3 regions of the Proteus sp. Marseille-Q3619 genome follow, and region 3 is predicted to be linked to each of the others. Evidence: predicted binding sites of a transcription regulator. Region 3 holds the regulator's gene; each other region holds the start of a gene.
The links. Region 3 encodes PurR, which represses purine synthesis genes. Its sites were predicted from a motif close to CANGCAAACGTTTGCNTG; they were not measured.
Positions count from the first base shown of each region.

Region 1: a site for PurR is predicted at 3,739-3,756, ahead of ACWPWK_RS12085 (NCS2 family permease). Genes of this name have one in related genera too.
Region 2: a site for PurR is predicted at 3,390-3,407, ahead of glyA (serine hydroxymethyltransferase). Genes of this name have one in related genera too.

Region 1 covers NZ_CBDIMP010000001.1:2,611,766-2,618,443, forward strand. The annotation lists gene ilvN (acetolactate synthase small subunit) at 1-159, shown strand, start outside; gene ACWPWK_RS12070 (helix-turn-helix domain-containing protein) at 254-832, opposite strand; gene ACWPWK_RS12075 (sulfite exporter TauE/SafE family protein) at 1,017-1,763, shown strand; gene ACWPWK_RS12080 (MFS transporter) at 1,964-3,151, shown strand; gene ACWPWK_RS12085 (NCS2 family permease) at 3,905-5,251, shown strand; gene ACWPWK_RS12090 (GNAT family N-acetyltransferase) at 5,379-5,882, shown strand; gene ACWPWK_RS12095 (Na+/H+ antiporter) at 6,283-6,678, shown strand, end outside.
Region 2 covers NZ_CBDIMP010000001.1:901,834-908,511, reverse strand. The annotation lists gene ACWPWK_RS04295 (NAD+ synthase) at 1-590, shown strand, start outside; gene glnB (nitrogen regulatory protein P-II) at 606-944, shown strand; gene ACWPWK_RS04285 (hypothetical protein) at 1,210-1,857, shown strand; gene hmpA (NO-inducible flavohemoprotein) at 1,953-3,152, opposite strand; gene glyA (serine hydroxymethyltransferase) at 3,519-4,772, shown strand; gene ACWPWK_RS04270 (3-phenylpropionate MFS transporter) at 4,865-6,019, shown strand; gene suhB (inositol-1-monophosphatase) at 6,104-6,678, opposite strand, start outside.
Region 3 covers NZ_CBDIMP010000001.1:3,966,875-3,973,552, reverse strand. The annotation lists gene ACWPWK_RS18600 (sulfite exporter TauE/SafE family protein) at 417-1,232, shown strand; gene sodB (superoxide dismutase [Fe]) at 1,517-2,095, shown strand; gene cydH (cytochrome bd-I oxidase subunit CydH) at 2,233-2,316, opposite strand; gene purR (HTH-type transcriptional repressor PurR) at 2,585-3,610, shown strand; gene punR (DNA-binding transcriptional activator PunR) at 3,637-4,539, opposite strand; gene punC (purine nucleoside transporter PunC) at 4,658-5,875, shown strand; gene cfa (cyclopropane fatty acyl phospholipid synthase) at 6,181-6,678, shown strand, end outside.

The sequences.
Region 1 (6,678 bases), 1.4 Mb from region 3:
ATGAAAAATAGCGATAAAAGCCGTATTTGGCTATTAGTGCAAAAAGATGATCGCCTAATGCAGATGGTGAGTCAGGTAGAAAAGCTTGAAGACGTAAAAGAAGTGAGATTCAGTGACGATTTACGTGTTTTTGAACAAATGGAAAGCTATCTAAGTTAATTCGTCATTTTTATTTTATCAGTGGCTTTATTCTTAATTACTTTATTTTTTAATTAATAGGAATAAAGCCATATTTTTATCGCAAATAAAAAAGCTAAGGGCGATGATGATAATGCTGTTGATTTGGGCTAGACATAATGACGGATGCACGCAAATGTCCTTCAACACAAATATAAGAGTGAGGAGCATTACCATGAAAGGCATAAAAATCACCGGTTTCGAGTAAGACCGTTTCATCATTATCAAAACGCATCATTAATTTACCAGAATAGACCATGATGTGTTCTTGAGTGCCATCTGCGTGAGCTGGGCTATTGATGATCGCGCCATGCTTCATTTCGATATGCCAAATTTCAGTAATATTACCGATGCCAATACGAAATTTAAACTCTTGGGCATAATCACCCACGATAGGCTTATGTCGTTCTAAACGAGGATATTCTTCTCGTGTGAAACTAAATAAATCCCCTAACGGAAAGCCAAGCGCTATTGCGATAGCCTCTAAGGTATCGATTCTAGGATTAGAATCACCCGATTCTAATTTTGACAATGCAGCCTTGGATATTCCCGATTTTCTTGATAACTCATTAAGTGACAAGTTTCGAGACTGTCTTAATTGTTTGACTTTATTACCAAGGTATTCATTCGTTTTTTTAGGAGGTTGTGGGTTCATTGCCAATTCAAAATATCGTTAGTTTAAAAGTGTTATTCCGATTAGATAATAACACTAATTAACCGTATTCGGAAAAATCAGATCCTGTTTCTGCTGTATTTTGTGAATAGTCTTACGATCACTGTTCGATTTTTAATAATTACGCTAATATCCTTCATTAAATGATAATTGTTCAAGGTTTACTATGATGGACTTGCTCAGTTGGTCTGATCTTTTTATTTGCCTACTTACCTTATTCTTTGCATATGTTATTTTCGGTATGGCTGGGTTTGGCTCTGCGTTAATTGCGGGTCCTGTATTAGCACTTTATTTACCTCTTTCAATGATAGTGCCTTTATTGGCATTAATCGATTTAAGTGCCGCCATAGTGAATGTTTTAAGAGATGGCAAACAGGCTGATTTTAAAGAGATACGCTATCTTATTCCGCTGATTATTATTGGTAGTCTGGTCGGTGCGACGATTTTATTAACCACACGACCTGATTTGCTTTCTCTTCTTTTAGGTATCTTTGCCGCTTGTTATGCCATTTATGCCTTGTTTTGGAAAAAACAAGAAAGCCAATTTTCTCAACGCTTGGTTTATCCTTTTGGGTTAATTGGTGGTGTATTTAGCGCATTGTTTGGCAGTGGTGGCTTTTTATATGCAATCTATTTATCAGGCAGAATTGCAGATAAAAACAAGTTTCGCATTACACAAACGACATTGATTGGCTTTAGCACACTAACGCGAGTGGTGATTTTCTTATTTGCAGGTATTTATTGGCAATTGGATATTCTTAAGTTAGCCGTTATTTTCTTGCCTGCTATGTTTACGGGAGTTTGGTTAGGACGAAATTTAACATTACGTATGTCGAAAGCACGATTTATGAGTGTGATTTATACCATTGTATTGGCATCAGGTACTGTGCTTATTTATCGTTATTTTTCTTAAGCGTTGTAGGATAAATGACGGTGAAGTGAGAATATTGTGAAAGGCAAAGATCTTTGTGAGTCAAACGGAGATCTTTCTCTGATTAACATTACTTTTTAAGCATGTTTATCTATTTCTTATCCCCTATAATAAAACAATATTTTATTTAATAACCTTCCTTTTATTACAGAGGTTTCTGTTATTCGCAGAAACAAAATAACATGTCACATCAAAATTATCGCCAATCTGAAGTTTTTGCGATAACAACTATCACGGTAAGTATTGGCGTTATCGGGATTGTTATCGGATTAACTATTCCGATGGTTGCACTGCGCCTTAATTTAGCGGGAATTAGTGAATCTATCATTGGACTTATTTCCGCTGCACCCGCTATTGGGATGTTAATTATTTCGCCTTTTGCTCGGCGTATTGTGCAATGGATAGGCAAACGCTTTGCCATGCTATTAGCAACCATTGTTTCTGCGATAAGCTTATTACCTTTAATGGGGAGCTTGCCTTTAGAGGTTTTATTTCCTCTACGATTAATCACTGGGATTGCCAGTGGTGTGATGATTTGTTTAGGTGAAACGTGGATTAATGAGCTTTCACCAGATAATAAACGTGGGCGGATTTTAGCGGTATATACTACGGTATTTACTATTAGCCAGTTATTAGGGCCTTCAATTATTGCGCTTTATGGCGTCGCAGATAAGACACCTATTTTAATTAGTGTCTTTATTCATATTATCTCTATTGTCCTGTTTTTAATGATGGATCAGAAAACAGGCGATAAATTACCGAAAGATACGCAAGAGCCTAATTTTTCTATTATCCGCTTTGTTAAAGTAGCACCCGCAATCTGTGGTGGTATTGTTTTCTTTGCTTTTTTTGATGGCACCGTACTTTCTATGTTTCCTATTTATGGCCTAAGTATGGGACACACTGAAGCTATTGCCGCAATGATGATAAGCGCTATTTTAGCGGGTGATGCCATTATGCAAATGCCATTTGGCTGGCTTGCTGATCATATGAACAGAACACAGTTATATCGAATTTGTGGTGTAGTGACTTTACTTGCAAGCTTATTATTACCTATCACTATGTCTCACACGTTGCTGATTTGGCCTTTATTACTGGTACTGGGTGCAACAGCTGGTGCGATATACACCATTGCGTTGGTACAAATAGGGCAATATTTCTCAGGCAATGATCTGATGGTTGCTAATGCGTCGGCTGCGATGTTATGGGGAATAGGTAATTTATCAGGACCTTTGCTGGCTGGCGCGATGTCAGAAATTTCTTCATCTTCACTACCATTCTTATTGGTTGCTATGACAGGTTTATTCTTAGTTTCAACGATGGAACGTTGGAACCTTGGTGTTGAAGCACTCAATAGTAGCTCATCTTAATATTATTTCTTCTCTATCGTATTCCGTTTAGGGTCAAAGGAATGCGATAGAGGAAGCCTTTCTTTTCTCGATTTCTAAATATTAAATATTAAAAATTTATCTTATCGTTTTTTATAAATTATTATGATTATCTTTCGTAATTGTAACCATTTTAAAATTTATTAAGAATAATCTAGAAATACTTATACAAAACAGAAAATTGTTTGCTAAAACTGCGCCTACTCATCTAACGTTAGAAGTAGAAGGTGACACTATCTTCAGACAAAAATAATGAATACTGCAAATCGTTAATCGCCACACATTGGGAACGGGAGGTATTATTTATTTAAGTAACTTATTAAAGTTACTAATAATAGATAAATATACCTAGTTATCATGTCGTTTAATATAAATTCAATAAAAACAATCCATTAAGTTATTTTTTCTACTGTGAGATAAACATGATATTGGATGATTGTACAAAAGTAGAATGATGAGGAAAGTCGGTAGCTGCTTTCCTCTTTTTCTTTTTTCTAACTTTAAATTATCTTTTTATGACATTTTTATTAAAAATGTATTTTTTCGCTTGATTCTTACCCTAAAAGCACCAGATAATCGTTTGCGTCAAATTCTCTCACTCAATCCACACGAAAAACCAAACGTTTGCTTTTGACTCCCTCTTAAGATTTTTCATCGACAAGAGGTTATTCTAATTGATACGTAATCGTTTTCGTTTTTTTGGAGAGTGAACCGTTTTTATGTCAGAGGAAAGTAATGTCTGCTAATCAATCAGCAAGCACAGGTAAACTGGATAGCTATTTTAAACTTACAGCACGCGGCACAACTGTTCGCAAAGAAATGATCGCTGGTTTGACGACATTTCTGGCTATGGTGTATTCCGTTATTGTTGTTCCTAGTATGTTAGGACAAGCCGGTTTTCCACATACAGCGGTTTTTATTGCAACCTGTTTAGTCGCGGGATTAGGCTCCCTTCTAATGGGATTGTGGGCAAATCTTCCTATGGCAATTGGTTGTGCTATTTCATTAACAGCATTTACCGCTTTTAGCTTGGTCTTGGGACAAAACATCTCTGTGCCCGTTGCATTAGGTGCCGTGTTTTTAATGGGGTGTTTATTCACCGTTTTCTCATTAACTGGCATTCGCACTTGGATCTTAAAAAATATTCCAATTGGTATCGCACATGGTGCAGGAATAGGGATTGGGCTTTTTCTGCTTTTAATCGCAGCAAACAGTGTTGGATTAGTGGTTAAAAACCCATTTGATGGTTTGCCTGTCGCAATGGGTAAATTTACATCATTTTCTGTTCTGATGTCACTTGCTGGATTGGCCGCTATTTTCGGATTAGAAAAACGTAAAGTACCGGGTGGCGTGCTATTAGTGATTGTGGCTATTTCGATTATCGGCCTTATTTTTGATCCTAATGTAAAATATCAAGGTATCTTTAAAATGCCTCAATTAGGTGAAGATGGACTTTCTTTATTGTTTGCAATGGATATTAAAGGTGCCTTACAGCCATTGGTATTACCAAGTGTTCTTGCGTTAGTGATGACTGCCATTTTTGATGCTACTGGGACTATTCGCGCTGTTGCAGGTCAAGCAAACTTATTAGATAAACGCGGGCAGATTATTAATGGCGGAAAAGCGCTGACTTCTGACTCTGTCAGTAGTATTTTTGCGGGTGTTATTGGTGCTGCACCAGCTGCGGTTTATGTTGAATCAGCCGCAGGAACAGCGGCTGGTGGTAAAACAGGATTAACCGCAACAGTAGTCGGTATTTTATTTTTACTGATCCTTTTCTTATCGCCTCTTTCTTATTTAGTTCCTGCTTATGCAACGGCACCTGCGTTAATGTATGTGGGTTTATTGATGCTAGGTAATGTCACTAAGTTAGATTTCAGTGATTTTGTTGATGCAATGTCAGGCATGGTGTGTGCTGTATTTATTGTTTTAACTTGTAATATCGTCACAGGTATTATGTTAGGTTTCGGATGTTTGGTGATTGGTCGTATATTTGCAGGTGAATGGCGTAAACTCAATATTGGCACAGTATTAATTACTATTGCTCTAGTGGCATTTTATGCGGGTGAGTGGGCAATTTAATTTAAATAATCGGTTTTAAAGACAAAAGGCGGAATATATTTTTATTCCGCCTTTTTGCTATTTATTTCTCTACTTTTATTCGCTATTGTCGAAATTAAATCTAGTAATTAAATAGTTGGTAGAAGATATGCAAGAAATAAAAATACGCCATAGTGAACCTGACGACGCATCAGCAATTCAACAACTATATACACATCCTGATTTATATATTTGCACTTGCCAATTTCCTTATCCTTCAGTCACGATGTGGAAAAAAAGATTACTTGAATTTTCAGAACAAAATATCCCTAATTTTGTTGCAACTATTGATGGCCAAGTCGCGGGACATTTAGCACTGATAATCGATAATCATCCTCGTCGTCGCCACATTGTGAGTTTTGGTCTTGGCGTTGGTGCTGAATATTCCGGAAAAGGCGTTGGTAAATTACTTATCAATACAGCAATTGATTATGCTTTCAATTGGTTAGCAGCCACACGATTAGAATTAGAAGTGTATTCAGACAACGAAAGAGGCTTACATCTGTATAAGAAATTGGGTTTTGAAGTTGAAGGTATACGCCGTAAAGCTGCTTTTAGAGAAGGTAAATATTGTGATGTTGTCATGATGTCGATGTTAAGAACAATTGAATAATCATTAGCATTACGAGTTAGCTCTCAAATTTAATCGCTATTGTCATTTATCTATTATTTTTTATCTAATTACTTAACGTTTTACGTTTTTATACGGTCTATTACATTGTTTAGACTGAAAAAGAGGAATAAAAACGTATGCTTTCTATAATTAATGCCGTTAATAAATAGAGAGCAATAAATAGCGTACAATGTGCGGTGTTAGATACGATTAGTCTTAATTTTTAAATATTCTCACAGAGTCTGAGTGGGATCTGTTTAAAATAAGCAGAGATGCATAGATAAAGAAATGTATGATGCGCGAATTTTACATAATATGTTTCTTTATCGTTCGGTAGGTTTTCCTTTTATAAGGGAAAGAGGTCAGGTTTTCAGGATAAAAATAGGCATGTAAGGGTAACATGGAAATTTTCTTTACTATTTTGATTTTAATACTGGTGGTTTCAGTTTCGGGAGTTATCACAAAATTAATTCCCTTTCGTGTTCCGTTACCATTAATACAGATTGTGATAGGGGCTTTATTGGCATGGCCTCAGTTTGGTTTACATGTCACTTTTGATCCTGAATTATTCCTCGTTCTATTGATACCGCCTTTACTTTTTGTTGATGGTTGGAAAACACCGACACGAGAATTTATCCAGAATGGGCGTGAGATTTTTATTCTTGTGCTTGTTTTAGTCATGGTGACCGTTGTTGGTATCGGTTATCTGATTTATTGGATGATGCCAAGTATTCCCCTGATTTCGGCATTTGCATTGGCGGCAGTACTTTCGCCAACGGATGCGGTCGCACTCTCT
Region 2 (6,678 bases), 3.1 Mb from region 3:
CCATGTTTGATGCTTTTATGGCTCAACTTGCGCCTATGTTTAAAGATACTGTTGCAGATACCACAGAAGAAAATCTACAAGCTCGTTGTCGTGCGGTTATTTTGATGGCAATGTCGAATAAACGTCGTCGTTTAGTGTTAACCACAAGTAATAAAAGTGAATCAGCAGTGGGATATTCTACATTGTATGGTGATATGGCGGGTGGTTTTGATGTACTAAAAGATGTACCTAAAACATTAGTTTTCGAGCTTTCTAAATATCGTAATACACTTTCACCTGCTATTCCTCAGCGTGTTATTGATAGACCACCATCAGCAGAACTTGCACCAGGGCAAACAGACCAAGATAATTTACCTCCTTATGACATTCTGGATGCTATTCTTGAAGGTTATGTTGAGCAAGATAAATCTGTATCTGATTTAGTTGCAGCAGGATTTGATGAAGCGACAGTCCGTAAAGTGATAAAATTAGTCGATATTAATGAATACAAGCGACGTCAAGCCCCTGTTGGGCCACGTATTACAAGTCGTAATTTTGGTAAAGATCGCAGATACCCAATTACAAGCGGTTTTGGTCGCCACAACTGGTAATAGCAGGATAATACGATGAAAAAAATTGAAGCGATAATTAAGCCGTTTAAATTAGATGATGTAAGAGAAGCGCTCGGCGAAGTGGGTATCACTGGAATGACTGTAACAGAAGTGAAAGGCTTTGGTCGCCAAAAAGGGCATACTGAGCTTTACCGCGGTGCTGAATACATGGTCGATTTTTTACCTAAAGTGAAGATTGAAATTGTTGTCTCTGATGAAATTGTTGAAACCTGTGTAGATACAATTATGACAACGGCACAAACAGGTAAAATTGGTGATGGTAAGATTTTTGTCTTTGATGTGAGTCGCGTTATTCGTATTCGTACTGGTGAACAAGACGAAGAGGCTATTTAGTTATTAATTAATTTAAGCCAAATAATTATATTTTTCATTTTTATTAAAACCCGATATTTTTTAATCAAGATATCGGGTTTTTTCTTTTTTTGTGCATAATTAATTTTTTAATGTTTTGCCTATAATGCTATTTATATCTTATACAAGTCTATTGATGCTCCTGAGCAATTTATTTTACTATTTTTTATAAACTTTAAGGCACAAAATGTTATTCAATAACTTTTAAGGAAAGTTATTATCATCAATATTAAAAAATCATTAAGGTATGGGCAAAATAGTGTTTAATTATTTATTAAAGCGTCTCGCTTTATTTTTATGTGCAGCAGTGTTAATCGCTATCACTACGGGATTTATTTTTCTTGATATTTTGGTTCTTGATAATGGTATTTCTGAAACGTCGGTAACTGAATTAGGTCAAGAAATTATCGTTGCCATTATCTGTTTATTCTTTTTTGTTAAAGCGTGCCAAGGAAGTGAACAACAGGGAGCATTCACGCTTATTCTGGGCTTTTTTCTATGTATTTTAATTCGTGAGTTAGATGGTGTATTTGATCAGATTGCACACGGCTCTTGGGTTTGGTTCGCTCTAACGGTAACGTTTATTTGTATTGCTATTGCAATTAGAGAAGGCAAGAGAACGTTAAAAGGCTTAATTCACTTTATTACTCATCCAAGCCATGGAATGTTAGTTGCTGGTCTATTATGTGTTTTACTGTTCTCTCGTTTATTTGGAATGGGAATACTTTGGCATAAATTATTGGGTGAGGATTATAACCGTGCTGTTAAAAACATGGTGGAAGAGGGCAGTGAATTATTTGGTTATACGCTCTGCTTAATTAGTGTTATTTGGTACGGTCTTTCTGCTAAAGATCATGTTATTCCTGCGGCGATTGAAAAAAAATATCGATCATAAAAAGGCAGTGAAATAGCTAATAAAAACGCCGATAAATATAACTCTATCAGCGTTTTTTTTATTCAATTTAAAATCGAACTTTAATGAAAGTATTTTTACTGTAAATCTTGTGTAATAACAGCATGAGGACCAAAACATTCATAATGAAGTTTTTCACTATTAATACCTAATTCAATAAGTTGCTTAGCAACAGATTGCATAAAAGGTAATGGACCACAAAAATAGAAATGCATATCAGGAATAGTTAACCAATCTTCAACTTGTTTTAATGTCATTAAGCCTTCGAATTGATAATCTTTATTTTGCACGTCTTCCGCTCGTGGCGTGCGATACCATATCGCTTGTTGATAATGTGAAAGTTGATTGCCGACTTGATTAACTTCATCTTTAAAAGCATGAACACCACCATGTTCAGCTGCATGTAACCAATTGATATTAGCTTTATGAGCTGAAAGTGTGTGTAACATAGATAGCATTGGCGTTAAACCCACACCTGCTGAAATTAAGGTTACAGGTGTTGTTGGTGACACATCTAAATAGAAATCGCCCCCTGGTGCGGCGACTTGTAAAGTATCACCTTCTTGAATATGGTCATGCAGAAAATTCGATAAAATACCTTTATCTTCGCGTTTTACTGCGATGCGATAGGTTTTATTATTTGAAGAGTGAGTTAATGAATATTGACGTATTTCTTGGTTTTCAAGATGTTCATCACGGATATAAATGCTTAAATATTGCCCTGCTTGATAAGGAGTAACCGCAAGTCCATCTTCAGGCTCTAATTCAAAACTGGTAATTACATCACTTTGTTTTACTTTATGTTTAACTTTAAAGTTTCGTAATCCTCTCCAACTTCCATTTGTTTGTTCTTTTTGTTGATAAATTTGTTCTTCGCGATTGATAAAGACATCAGCCAATATTTGATAAGCCGCCCCCCAAGCATCTAGCACTTCTTGCCCTGGATTAAACATCTCATCAATTGTTGCTAATAAATTTTCACCGACGATGGGATAGTGTTCAGGAAGAATATTTAAACTGGTGTGTTTTTGTGCAATTTTTTCAACGGCAGGCAAAATGGTGGCTAAATTTTCAATATTCGTTGCATAAGCGCATATCGCATTAAATAAAGCTTCACGTTGTGCACCACTGCTTTGATGGCTCATGGTGAAAATATCTTTTAATTCTGGGTGGCGAGAAAACATTCGATCATAAAAATGGGCAGTTAACGCAGGGCCTGTTTTAGCAATGAGGGGAATTGTTGATTTAATTGTCGCGATAGTTTGTGCATCTAACATAATTGCTCCTGAAAAATTTTCAGTTTATTGTGAATTTTTATAAATTGTATTTTATATGCAACTTATCTCTTTTTGAGTATTTTGTAAATCTCTGTTTTTATTTTTTAACAAAAAATCTCAATTCTTAGAGAATGATGCGGGGTGTTTGCAAAATAAGGCGAGATGCACCTCAAAAAGAGGAATAAGTACAGGATAAAATGAGGTTGTTAAAAAGTAATAATATGCTGTTATAGTTGGATGGCAAACGATTGCGTATTTTTTCATTAGGGGCTATCTCAATGAAGAAAAAGAGTTTACACTGTATGCCATTCTTTCTCCCGCATGGGAGTTTGTCTTTAGTGAAGTTAGCTGAGTCAGGAGATGTGAATGTTAAAACGTGAAATGAATATTGCTGATTACGATCCAGAATTATGGAATGCAATGGAAGGTGAAGTGACTCGTCAAGAAGAGCACATCGAACTTATTGCTTCTGAAAACTATACCAGCCCTCGTGTTATGCAGGCGCAGGGATCTCAGCTGACAAATAAATATGCTGAAGGCTATCCGGGTAAACGTTACTACGGTGGTTGTGAGTATGTGGATGTTGTAGAGCAACTGGCTATCGATCGTGCAAAAGCATTATTTGGTGCAGATTACGCTAACGTACAGCCTCACTCAGGCTCTCAAGCGAATGCCGCAGTCTATATGGCATTATTAAAACCAGGCGATACCGTTTTAGGTATGAACCTAGCGCAAGGTGGTCACTTAACTCATGGTTCACCAGTTAACTTTTCTGGTAAACTGTATAACATAGTACCTTATGGTATTGATGAATCAGGTAAAATTGATTACGAAGATATTGCTATTCAGGCTAAAAAACATCAACCAAAAATGATCATCGGTGGTTTCTCTGCTTATTCTGGTCTGGTTGATTGGGCTAAAATGCGTGAAATTGCAGATAGCATTGGTGCATTCTTATTTGTTGATATGGCACACGTAGCAGGTATGGTTGCTGCTGGTGTTTATCCTAACCCAGTCCCTCATGCACATGTTGTTACAACAACAACTCACAAAACCTTAGCAGGCCCACGCGGTGGTCTTATCCTTGCTAAAGGTGGCGACGAAGAGTTTTATAAAAAACTGAACTCTGCTGTATTCCCTGGCTCTCAAGGTGGCCCTTTAATGCATGTTATTGCAGGTAAAGCGGTAGCATTAAAAGAAGCTATGGAACCAGAATTTAAAGTTTATCAGCAACAAGTTGCTAAAAACTCGAAAGCAATGGTAGAAGTTTTCTTAGATCGCGGTTATAAAGTAGTGTCTGGCGGAACTGAAAACCACCTGTTTTTATTAGATTTAGTCGACAAAGATATTACAGGTAAAGATGCAGATGCTGCACTGGGTCGTGCAAATATCACTGTTAACAAAAACAGCGTACCAAATGATCCACGTAGTCCATTTGTAACTTCTGGTGTTCGTATCGGTTCTCCTGCGATTACGCGTCGTGGTTTTAAAGAGGCGGAAGCTCGTGAATTAGCCGGTTGGATGTGTGATGTCCTTGATAATATCAATGATGAAGCGAACATTGAGAAAGTGAAACAAAAAGTCTTGGATATCTGCGCTAAATTTCCAGTTTACGCATAAGTTTGTAACGATATAATAAAACCCGTTGTACAAGCCCGCTTCGAGAACTTGTTCTTGGCGGGTTTTTTTGCATCTTAAAAATGGGGGATTGGATGGTTATTCCATCAACATTGTGGCTTGCCTTAGATTATTTTACCTATTTCTTTTCATACGGCATCTTTTTACCTTTTTGGTCCATATGGCTAAAAGGAGAGGGTGTCGATCCGGCAATGATAGGTCTGTTATTAGGTGTAGGTTTAACCGCACGTTTTGTTGGTAGCCTAATTTTAACGCCTGCGGTAAAAGATCCGTCAAAACTTATCACTGCATTGAGATTATTTGCTTTTCTCTCATTACTTTTTACTGTTGCATTTATGATGGGTAGCCATTGGGCATGGTTATTCTTTGTGATGACAGGATTTAACGTTTTCTTTTCACCTATGGTGCCTTTAGGAGATTCTCTAGCAGGAACGTGGCAAAAACAGTTTCCTTTTGATTATGGAAAAATTCGCGTTTGGGGTTCAATCGCTTTTATTATTAGCTCATCATTGCTAGGTGTTTTAATTGATGCTTTTGGGCATCCCATTATTCTTTATGGATTGATTGCCAGTACTTTTGCACTATTCCTGACATCTATGCTCCGCCCTAAAGTTATGCCACAGGGTAAAGTGAAAAAAGCAGAACACAGCAATGTGTCCTTTATGAAACTCATTTCAGATGGGCCAGTTTGGCGTTTTCTGTTATGTGTCTCTTTACTGCAAGGCGCACACGCAGCGTATTATGGTTTTAGCGCGCTTTATTGGGAAAAAGCAGGGTATGACACCGCAACAATCGGCTATCTTTGGTCATTAGGTGTGGTTTCAGAGGTGGTTGTTTTTATGCTGAGCCATCGTTTATTCCGTCGTTGGAGCGCAAGAAATCTACTTTTACTTTCTGCTTTTGCTGGGCTTTTACGTTGGGGATTAATGGGGAGTTTCACCGCATTACCCGCGCTTATTGTTGTGCAAATCTTACATAGTGGTACGTTTACAGTATGCCATTTAGCCGCTATGCGCTTTATTAGTGCGCGTCAAGAGCATGAAATTATTCGCTTGCAAGCCGTTTATTCTGCTTTAGCAATGGGAGGAAGTATTGCGATTATGACGATAGTTTCAGGTTGGCTATATGAGAAACTGCCAAATCAAGAATCATTAATTTTCTGGTTAATGGCCGCATTAACTATTCCTGCGATGTTTATAAGACCTCAAGTTAAACCTCAAAATAGTTAACTTGTTCTACATAAGAAAAAGTGCAATAAAAAAGACCATAATATTATGGTCTTTTTCTTTTATATTTTATTCGTATCAACGAGATTAACGTTTTAATGCATCTGTTAATTCGCTACGAATTTCAGCTAATAATGCTCTGACAACACGAGGGTTACCTGCAACAATATTACCTGTTTGTAGGTAGCCATGGTTACCTGTAAAGTCAGAAACAATAGCACCTGCTTCACGAGCGATTAATTCGCCACCTAAGAAATCCCAAGGTTTTAAGCCAATCTCAAAGAAACCATCAACACGACCTGCGGCAACATAAGCTAAATCTAATGCTGCTGAACCTGTGCGACGGAAATCAGCACAAGGTACAAACAGTTTGCCTAACATGTTCATGTAAGCAGCTGAATGTTGCTTGCTTTTGAATGGAAAACCAGTCGCAAGAACAGCACCATCTAAATCGCGAGCATTAGATCCACGCAGACGATAACCATTTAATTGTGCGCCTTGACCACGAACGGCTGAGAATAATTCGTTACGCATAGGATCGTAAACAACAGCCACTTCAGTACGGCCTTTAATGCGTACAGCAATAGAAACAGAGAAGTGTGGAAGACGTTTAATGAAGTTAGTCGTGCCATCAAGTGGATCAATAACCCATTGTATGTCGT
Region 3 (6,678 bases):
TATAAGTTTAGTTCTCGATATAAAACAATAAGTTGGTATTAATCTATGAGATTATTGATGAGAAAAAACACAATAAAGCATAAAAAATAAATCAATGCGTTACCGATGGTTATGAGTGTGTTTTATCCTATTAGCTCCCTTTTTATTTTTGCAGTTTTTCCTTTCTTAATTTTAAGCGCATTTTTTCTTCACTTGATTTTAAAGTATATAAAGCACTGCTTTATTATGAAATGAAATAACAACGGCTTTAGGTGGTGTTGGTTTATAGAATAAGCAAGAAGAAAAGAACAAGTCACTTTTATATCAAAATCAATATATTAAATTTCATAATCTATACATTAAGATAAAACGCTACTTTATTAAAAGGATATAATGTATATAAATAAGTTTGTTATAAACCTTGATGAGTATTAACTATGGATATGATTTTGCTGTTTCTTTTAGTGGGATGTATCACTGGCTTTTTTGCTGGACTACTTGGCATAGGAGGCGGTGCAATCATTGTTCCAGTAGTTATGTATGTAGTGAGTCAACAAGCTATCCCAACAGATATGGTGATGAAAATTGCCTTATCTACCTCGTTCTCTGTCATTATATTTTCCACAGCATCTTCAGCGTATTCACATAACAAACATAAAGCCATTTTATGGCAGCAATTTCCTCTATTATCTATCGGCACTATCATTGGTATGCTTGTTGGGACATTTCTGGTACAAAAAATGTCAAACACGATATTGCAAATCGTGTTCTGTATTTTCATGGTATATACCATCTATGGATTATTAACCAAAAAGAAAGAAGCAGAACGCATAGAAAATGTGAAAGATCCTGTTGTTTCAAAACCGGCATTAACCAGTGGTGGCTCTTTAATTGGCTTTATATCCAGCTTTATCGGCATTGCTGGTGGGACTATCACCATTCCTCTTTTAAGTCATTGGGGATTTAATACACGCAAATGTATTGCAACCTCTTCAATGATTGGTGTCATCATCGCTTCCATTGGCACAATCATGGGTATTATCTATGGTTGGAATCAAACAAATATTGATGACTATTATTTAGGCTTTGTTTATTTACCTGCCTTTATTGGAATAAGCATTACCAGCATTCTCTTCGCCCCTGTCGGTGTAAAAGTTGCTTATCGCCTACCTATTCCAAGAGTTCGCCAAATATTTGCATTATTTCTATTCTTAGTCGTAGTGAAAATGATGTATACACTGATGATAGAGTAAGCAGAAAATGCAACAATCAGAGGATATAGGCTCTAAACACAGTCGATATTTTACTGCTTTACGAGTTGCTCTGTGGGATATACTCTTATGAGTATAATTAATCTATATGGCTTATAACTATAGATAAAAGATATTTAGCTGTTATTTCAGCAGATTTTTGTTAAAATAATTAGCAAAATAGTAACAACTTAGTGATTCATTTGCCTCATTCTATCAATTCAAATGATTTTGATGGAATGATTTCAGGCACAAAACCCGAAATAGATAGTTTAAAGGAGTACGCAATGTCTTTCGAATTACCAAAATTACCTTATGCGTTAGATGCTCTTGAGCCACACATCTCTAAAGAAACTTTAGAATATCACTACGGCAAACACCACCAAACTTACGTAACCAATTTAAATAACCTGGTTAAAGGTACTGATTTAGAAAGCAAATCCTTAGAAGAAATCATCAAATCTACTGATGGTGGTATCTTTAATAATGCAGCTCAAGTATGGAACCACACTTTCTACTGGAACTGTTTAGCACCAAATGCAGGCGGCGCACCAACAGGTAAAGTTGCTGATGCTATCAACAAAGCATTCGGCTCTTTTGAAGAGTTCAAAAAGCAATTTAATGATGCGGCAGCTAAAAACTTCGGTTCAGGTTGGACTTGGTTAGTTAAAAAAGCAGACGGTTCAGTTGCGATTGTTAACACGTCTAATGCTGCTACTCCAGTTTCAGGCGCAGACAAACCACTGTTAACAGTAGACGTATGGGAACATGCTTACTACATCGACTACCGTAATGCGCGCGTTAAATATTTAGAAGAGTTCTGGGCACTGGTTAACTGGTCATTTGTTGAAGCTAACCTTGCTTAATTGAGCTTGATAATCAAAGGTGAGTGATTGAGATTCATTTTTGGTGACAAAATAACAAAGGGCCTTGAGCCCTTTGTTATATTCAGATATTCGATAATCTATTATTTAAATTGATCGGATATTCTATAAAGCAGTGATTAGAACAACATAGTCGAAAATAAAACAATCATAACAAGCGCTGCTACTGCTGTACTCAAACCAAATTTCAGATCCGTATCCATCTATTTCTCCCTCAAAATGATTATAATACACTTTTTTAACCATAACCTTGTCATGGTTAATTATTATCACATATCAAAATTTGCTAAAATAGCGACTAGTGCACAATTTATAACATTGATTAATACTTTCACTTTTGAGCTAGATCATACAAAATTCACAGCTAATCGCTAAATTATTGCCAGTGTTTGCCCTATGTATGACTATACTGGCAGTTAAACCATAAAATTAGATAAAAGAGACCAATGAAGGTCAGGAGTTTTCCACACCATGGCAACAATAAAAGACGTGGCAAAACGCGCAGGCGTATCAACCACGACTGTTTCTCATGTGATCAACAAAACACGTTTTGTTGCTGAGAACACACGGGCAGCAGTTTGGGCCGCTATAAAAGAATTAAATTATTCGCCTAGTGCCGTTGCGCGTAGTTTAAAAGTCAATCACACCAAATCTATTGGCCTGTTAGCCACGTCCAGTGAAGCTCCTTACTTTGCTGAAGTGATTGAAGCTGTTGAAAATAGTTGTTATAGCAAAGGCTACACACTGATTTTATGTAATTCACATAATAACCTCGATAAACAAAAAGCCTATTTAGCGATGCTGGCACAAAAACGTGTTGATGGGTTATTAGTCATGTGTTCTGAATACCCCGATCACCTTCTGACACTGTTAGAAGGCTATCGTAATATTCCAATGGTTGTCATGGATTGGGGTAAGGCGCGTGGTGACTTTACCGATACGATTATCGATAATGCTTTTCATGGTGGCTATATTGCGGGTCGTTACCTTATTGAACGTGGTCATCGTGATATTGGTATTATCCCTGGTCCATTAGAACGTAATACCGGTGGTGGTCGCTTACAAGGTTTCTTAAAAGCCATGGAAGAAGCAAAAATCACAGTAAAAGATGAGTGGATTGTACAAGGCGACTTTGAGCCAGAATCTGGTTATAAAGCCATGTATCAGATGCTAAATCAAAAACATCGCCCTACTGCTGTTTTTTGTGGTGGTGATGTGATGGCAATGGGCGCAATTTGTGCCGCTGATGAGCTAGGTTTACGTGTTCCTTTCGATATTTCCATTGTGGGTTACGACAATATTCGTAATGCGCGTTATTTTACGCCAGCATTAACCACAGTCCACCAGCCAAAAGAGCGTTTAGGTCAAATGGCTTTGTCAATGTTGCTTGATCGCATCGTCAACAAACGCGAAGACGCCCAAACAATCGAAGTTCATCCACGATTAGTTGAGCGCCGTTCAGTTGCTGACGGTCCTTTTATTGACTACCGTCGTTAATTCAGATTTATTCGGCTATCTGATTTCTAGCGAAGCCATTCCTCATTTAAGGTTTGGCTATCTCCAAGATAATCTAACAACCATGTCAAAGCGGGTGATTCACTTTTATCGACCCACGTCAGGCAGCATGGGCTGTCTGGCAATGGTTGTGCCAGTTGTAAAGTAACCAGCTTACCTTGTTCAATTAAAGGTTCAGCACGATGCCAAGGCACCATTCCTACGCATAATCCCGCTAACAAGCATTCAAGCCCCATATCCCATGTCGGAACAACCATTCTACGCTGATTATTTAGCGCCCAAGTGTCACGCTTTGGTAAACTGCGTGAAGTATCTTCTAAGCATAAACTTGGATAAGGTCGCATCTCATCATCCGTTAATGGATGTTGTGCTTTCGCTAAAGGGTGATCAACATGACAAACACAGCGCCAAGGCATAAATCCCATATCTCTAAAACTATAACGTTCACCAATTGGTGAGGCTCTTGTTGCACCAATCGCTAAATCAACACGACCATTAACTAAGGAGTCCCATACGCCATTAAACACTTCAGGGTAGACATACAGCTCAATATCAGGAAAATGGCGGTAGAAATCGAGAATAAGTTGTTGTGTTCTTTCAGGTTTAACAATGCAATCAACTGCTATACTAAATTGACCGCGCCACCCATTAGAAACTTGTTGACAAAGATGCCGAGTGTCATTCATTTTTTTGATAACAGATCGTGCTTCTTTGATGAAAATTTTACCTGCATCGGTTAATTCTACATCACGGTGACGGCGCTCAAACAAAGGAACGGCAAGCCATTCCTCTAATTGCCGAACAGTGTAACTAACGGCGGATGGCACTCTGTGCAATTCTTGAGCAGCGGAGCTAAAACTTCCTGTTCTTGCAACTGCATCAACAACTTCTAAAGAGTATTCTGACCACATAGAGTTTATTCCTTTGAAAATTTTTCACAGCATTAACCAAATATTCCCGTTTCACAAGTAAAATAGGTCTTAGTTACAATACATAAAATGTTCTACATCACATAGCATAGAAAATAAAATGAATTCTAAAACTTCCACACAATCAAAAACACCTATGAGCTTTATGGTGTACCTAGCGGGTTTGAGTATGCTAGGTTACTTAGCTATTGATATGTACTTACCTGCATTTGGTATGATGCAGCGTGAACTCTCTATCAGCGAAGGTGCTATTAGTAATAGCTTAAGTATCTTTTTATTTGGCTTTGCTGTTGCTCAATTACTTTGGGGACCTCTTTCTGACAAAGTCGGTCGTAAACCTATTCTACTTATTGGTTTAAGCCTTTTCTCTTTAGGCTGTCTTGGTATGCTGTGGGTTGAGAGTGCAACTGGCTTACTTGCTATGCGCTTCCTACAAGCTTTCGGTGTTTGCTCTGCCGCTGTTATTTGGCAAGCTCTTGTCATCGACCGTTTTGATGAATCTCGCGCTCAGCACGTTTTTGCTTTAATTATGCCACTGGTTGCATTATCACCAGCACTTGCACCTTTAATCGGTGCTTCGTTATTAAATCACGGTGGCTGGCGTATGATTTTCATGGTGTTAATGGCTGTAACATTAGTTCTAATGTTACCGACATTAATGCTAAAAAACATTAAACAAAAATCAGTCACTGATGAAAACCAATCTACCGCTTCATTTACGACTTTACTAAAATCCCCTCTCTACACAGGTAACGTATTAGTTTACGCTTCTTGTAGTGCAGGTTTCTTTGCTTGGTTAGCTGGCTCACCAATCATTCTTGAAAAGATGGGCTACTCTCCACAGGATATCGGTTTAAGTTATATTCCACAAACTATTGCATTTATGGTAGGTGGTTATGGCTGTCGTATTTTACTGTCAAAAATGACAGGTAAAACGCTACTGCCACTGTTGTTAATTGGTTATGCTGTCAGTATGACTGCGTTATACCTTGTTGCTAAATTTACTGAGCCAACATTAACGACTATTTTAATTCCATTCTGTATTATGGCTGCAATGAATGGTGCATCATATCCAATCGCAGTATCTAATGCTTTATCTGCTTACCCTGAAATTAGTGGTAAAGCAGCTGCATTACAAAATGCACTTCAACTGGGTCTTTGTAGCTTAGCAAGTTTTATTGTGTCCGCATTTATCAGCCAACAACCTCTGATTAACACCACTGCAATTATGGCGTTAACAGCAATTCCAATGGCGGTTGGCTACTTTATTCAGCGCAATAAATCTGTTACCAAGCACACGATTCAAACCGCAGAATAATCGCTCTCCTTATTTTAAGAATCATCTTAAAAAGGCCATTTTATAAAAAATGGCCTTTTTCTTTTCTAGAGAAAAATATGCTACGTCTCTATACTTACCTATACGCTGTAATAGCGTTTTGTTTATTTTTCTTTCGGATTTTGAGACATTAAACAGATTATTTGCTGATTATGTCAGATTAGTTGTTTTATTAATTCTATTCGTTCAATTCATAATGAACACAATACCATTTTAATACTATCAATCTGTACACATCCTTTCTTAGCTTTATGTTTCAAAACCCGCTTAGTTTACGCGGAGAGTATATGAGTACATCTTGTGTAGAAGAAGGCCGAAAGACCTCCAACGATCCTTATGAAAAGATCGTAATAGAACTGTTAACTCACACAGATATTCGAATTAATGGTTCAGAACCTTATGATATTCAGGTTCATAATCAGAATTTTTATAAAAGAGTATTACAGCAAGGCTCATTAGGTCTCGGCGAAAGTTATATGGATGGTTGGTGGGATTGTGAGCGGCTGGATATATTCTTTCATAAAGTCTTACGTGCTGGTCTTGAAAATAAGCTCCCACAAAATCTACGTGATATTTTCAAGATTGCGACAGCCCGCCTTTTTAATCTGCAAACACAAAAACGCGCATGGATGGTAGGTAAAGAGCATTACGATCTTGGTAATGATCTATTTACCGCCATGCTTGATCCTAATATGCAATATTCCTGTGGTTACTGGAAAAATGCAGATAATTTAGCCCAAGCCCAAGAGCATAAATTAGATTTAATTTGCCGAAAATTAGATTTA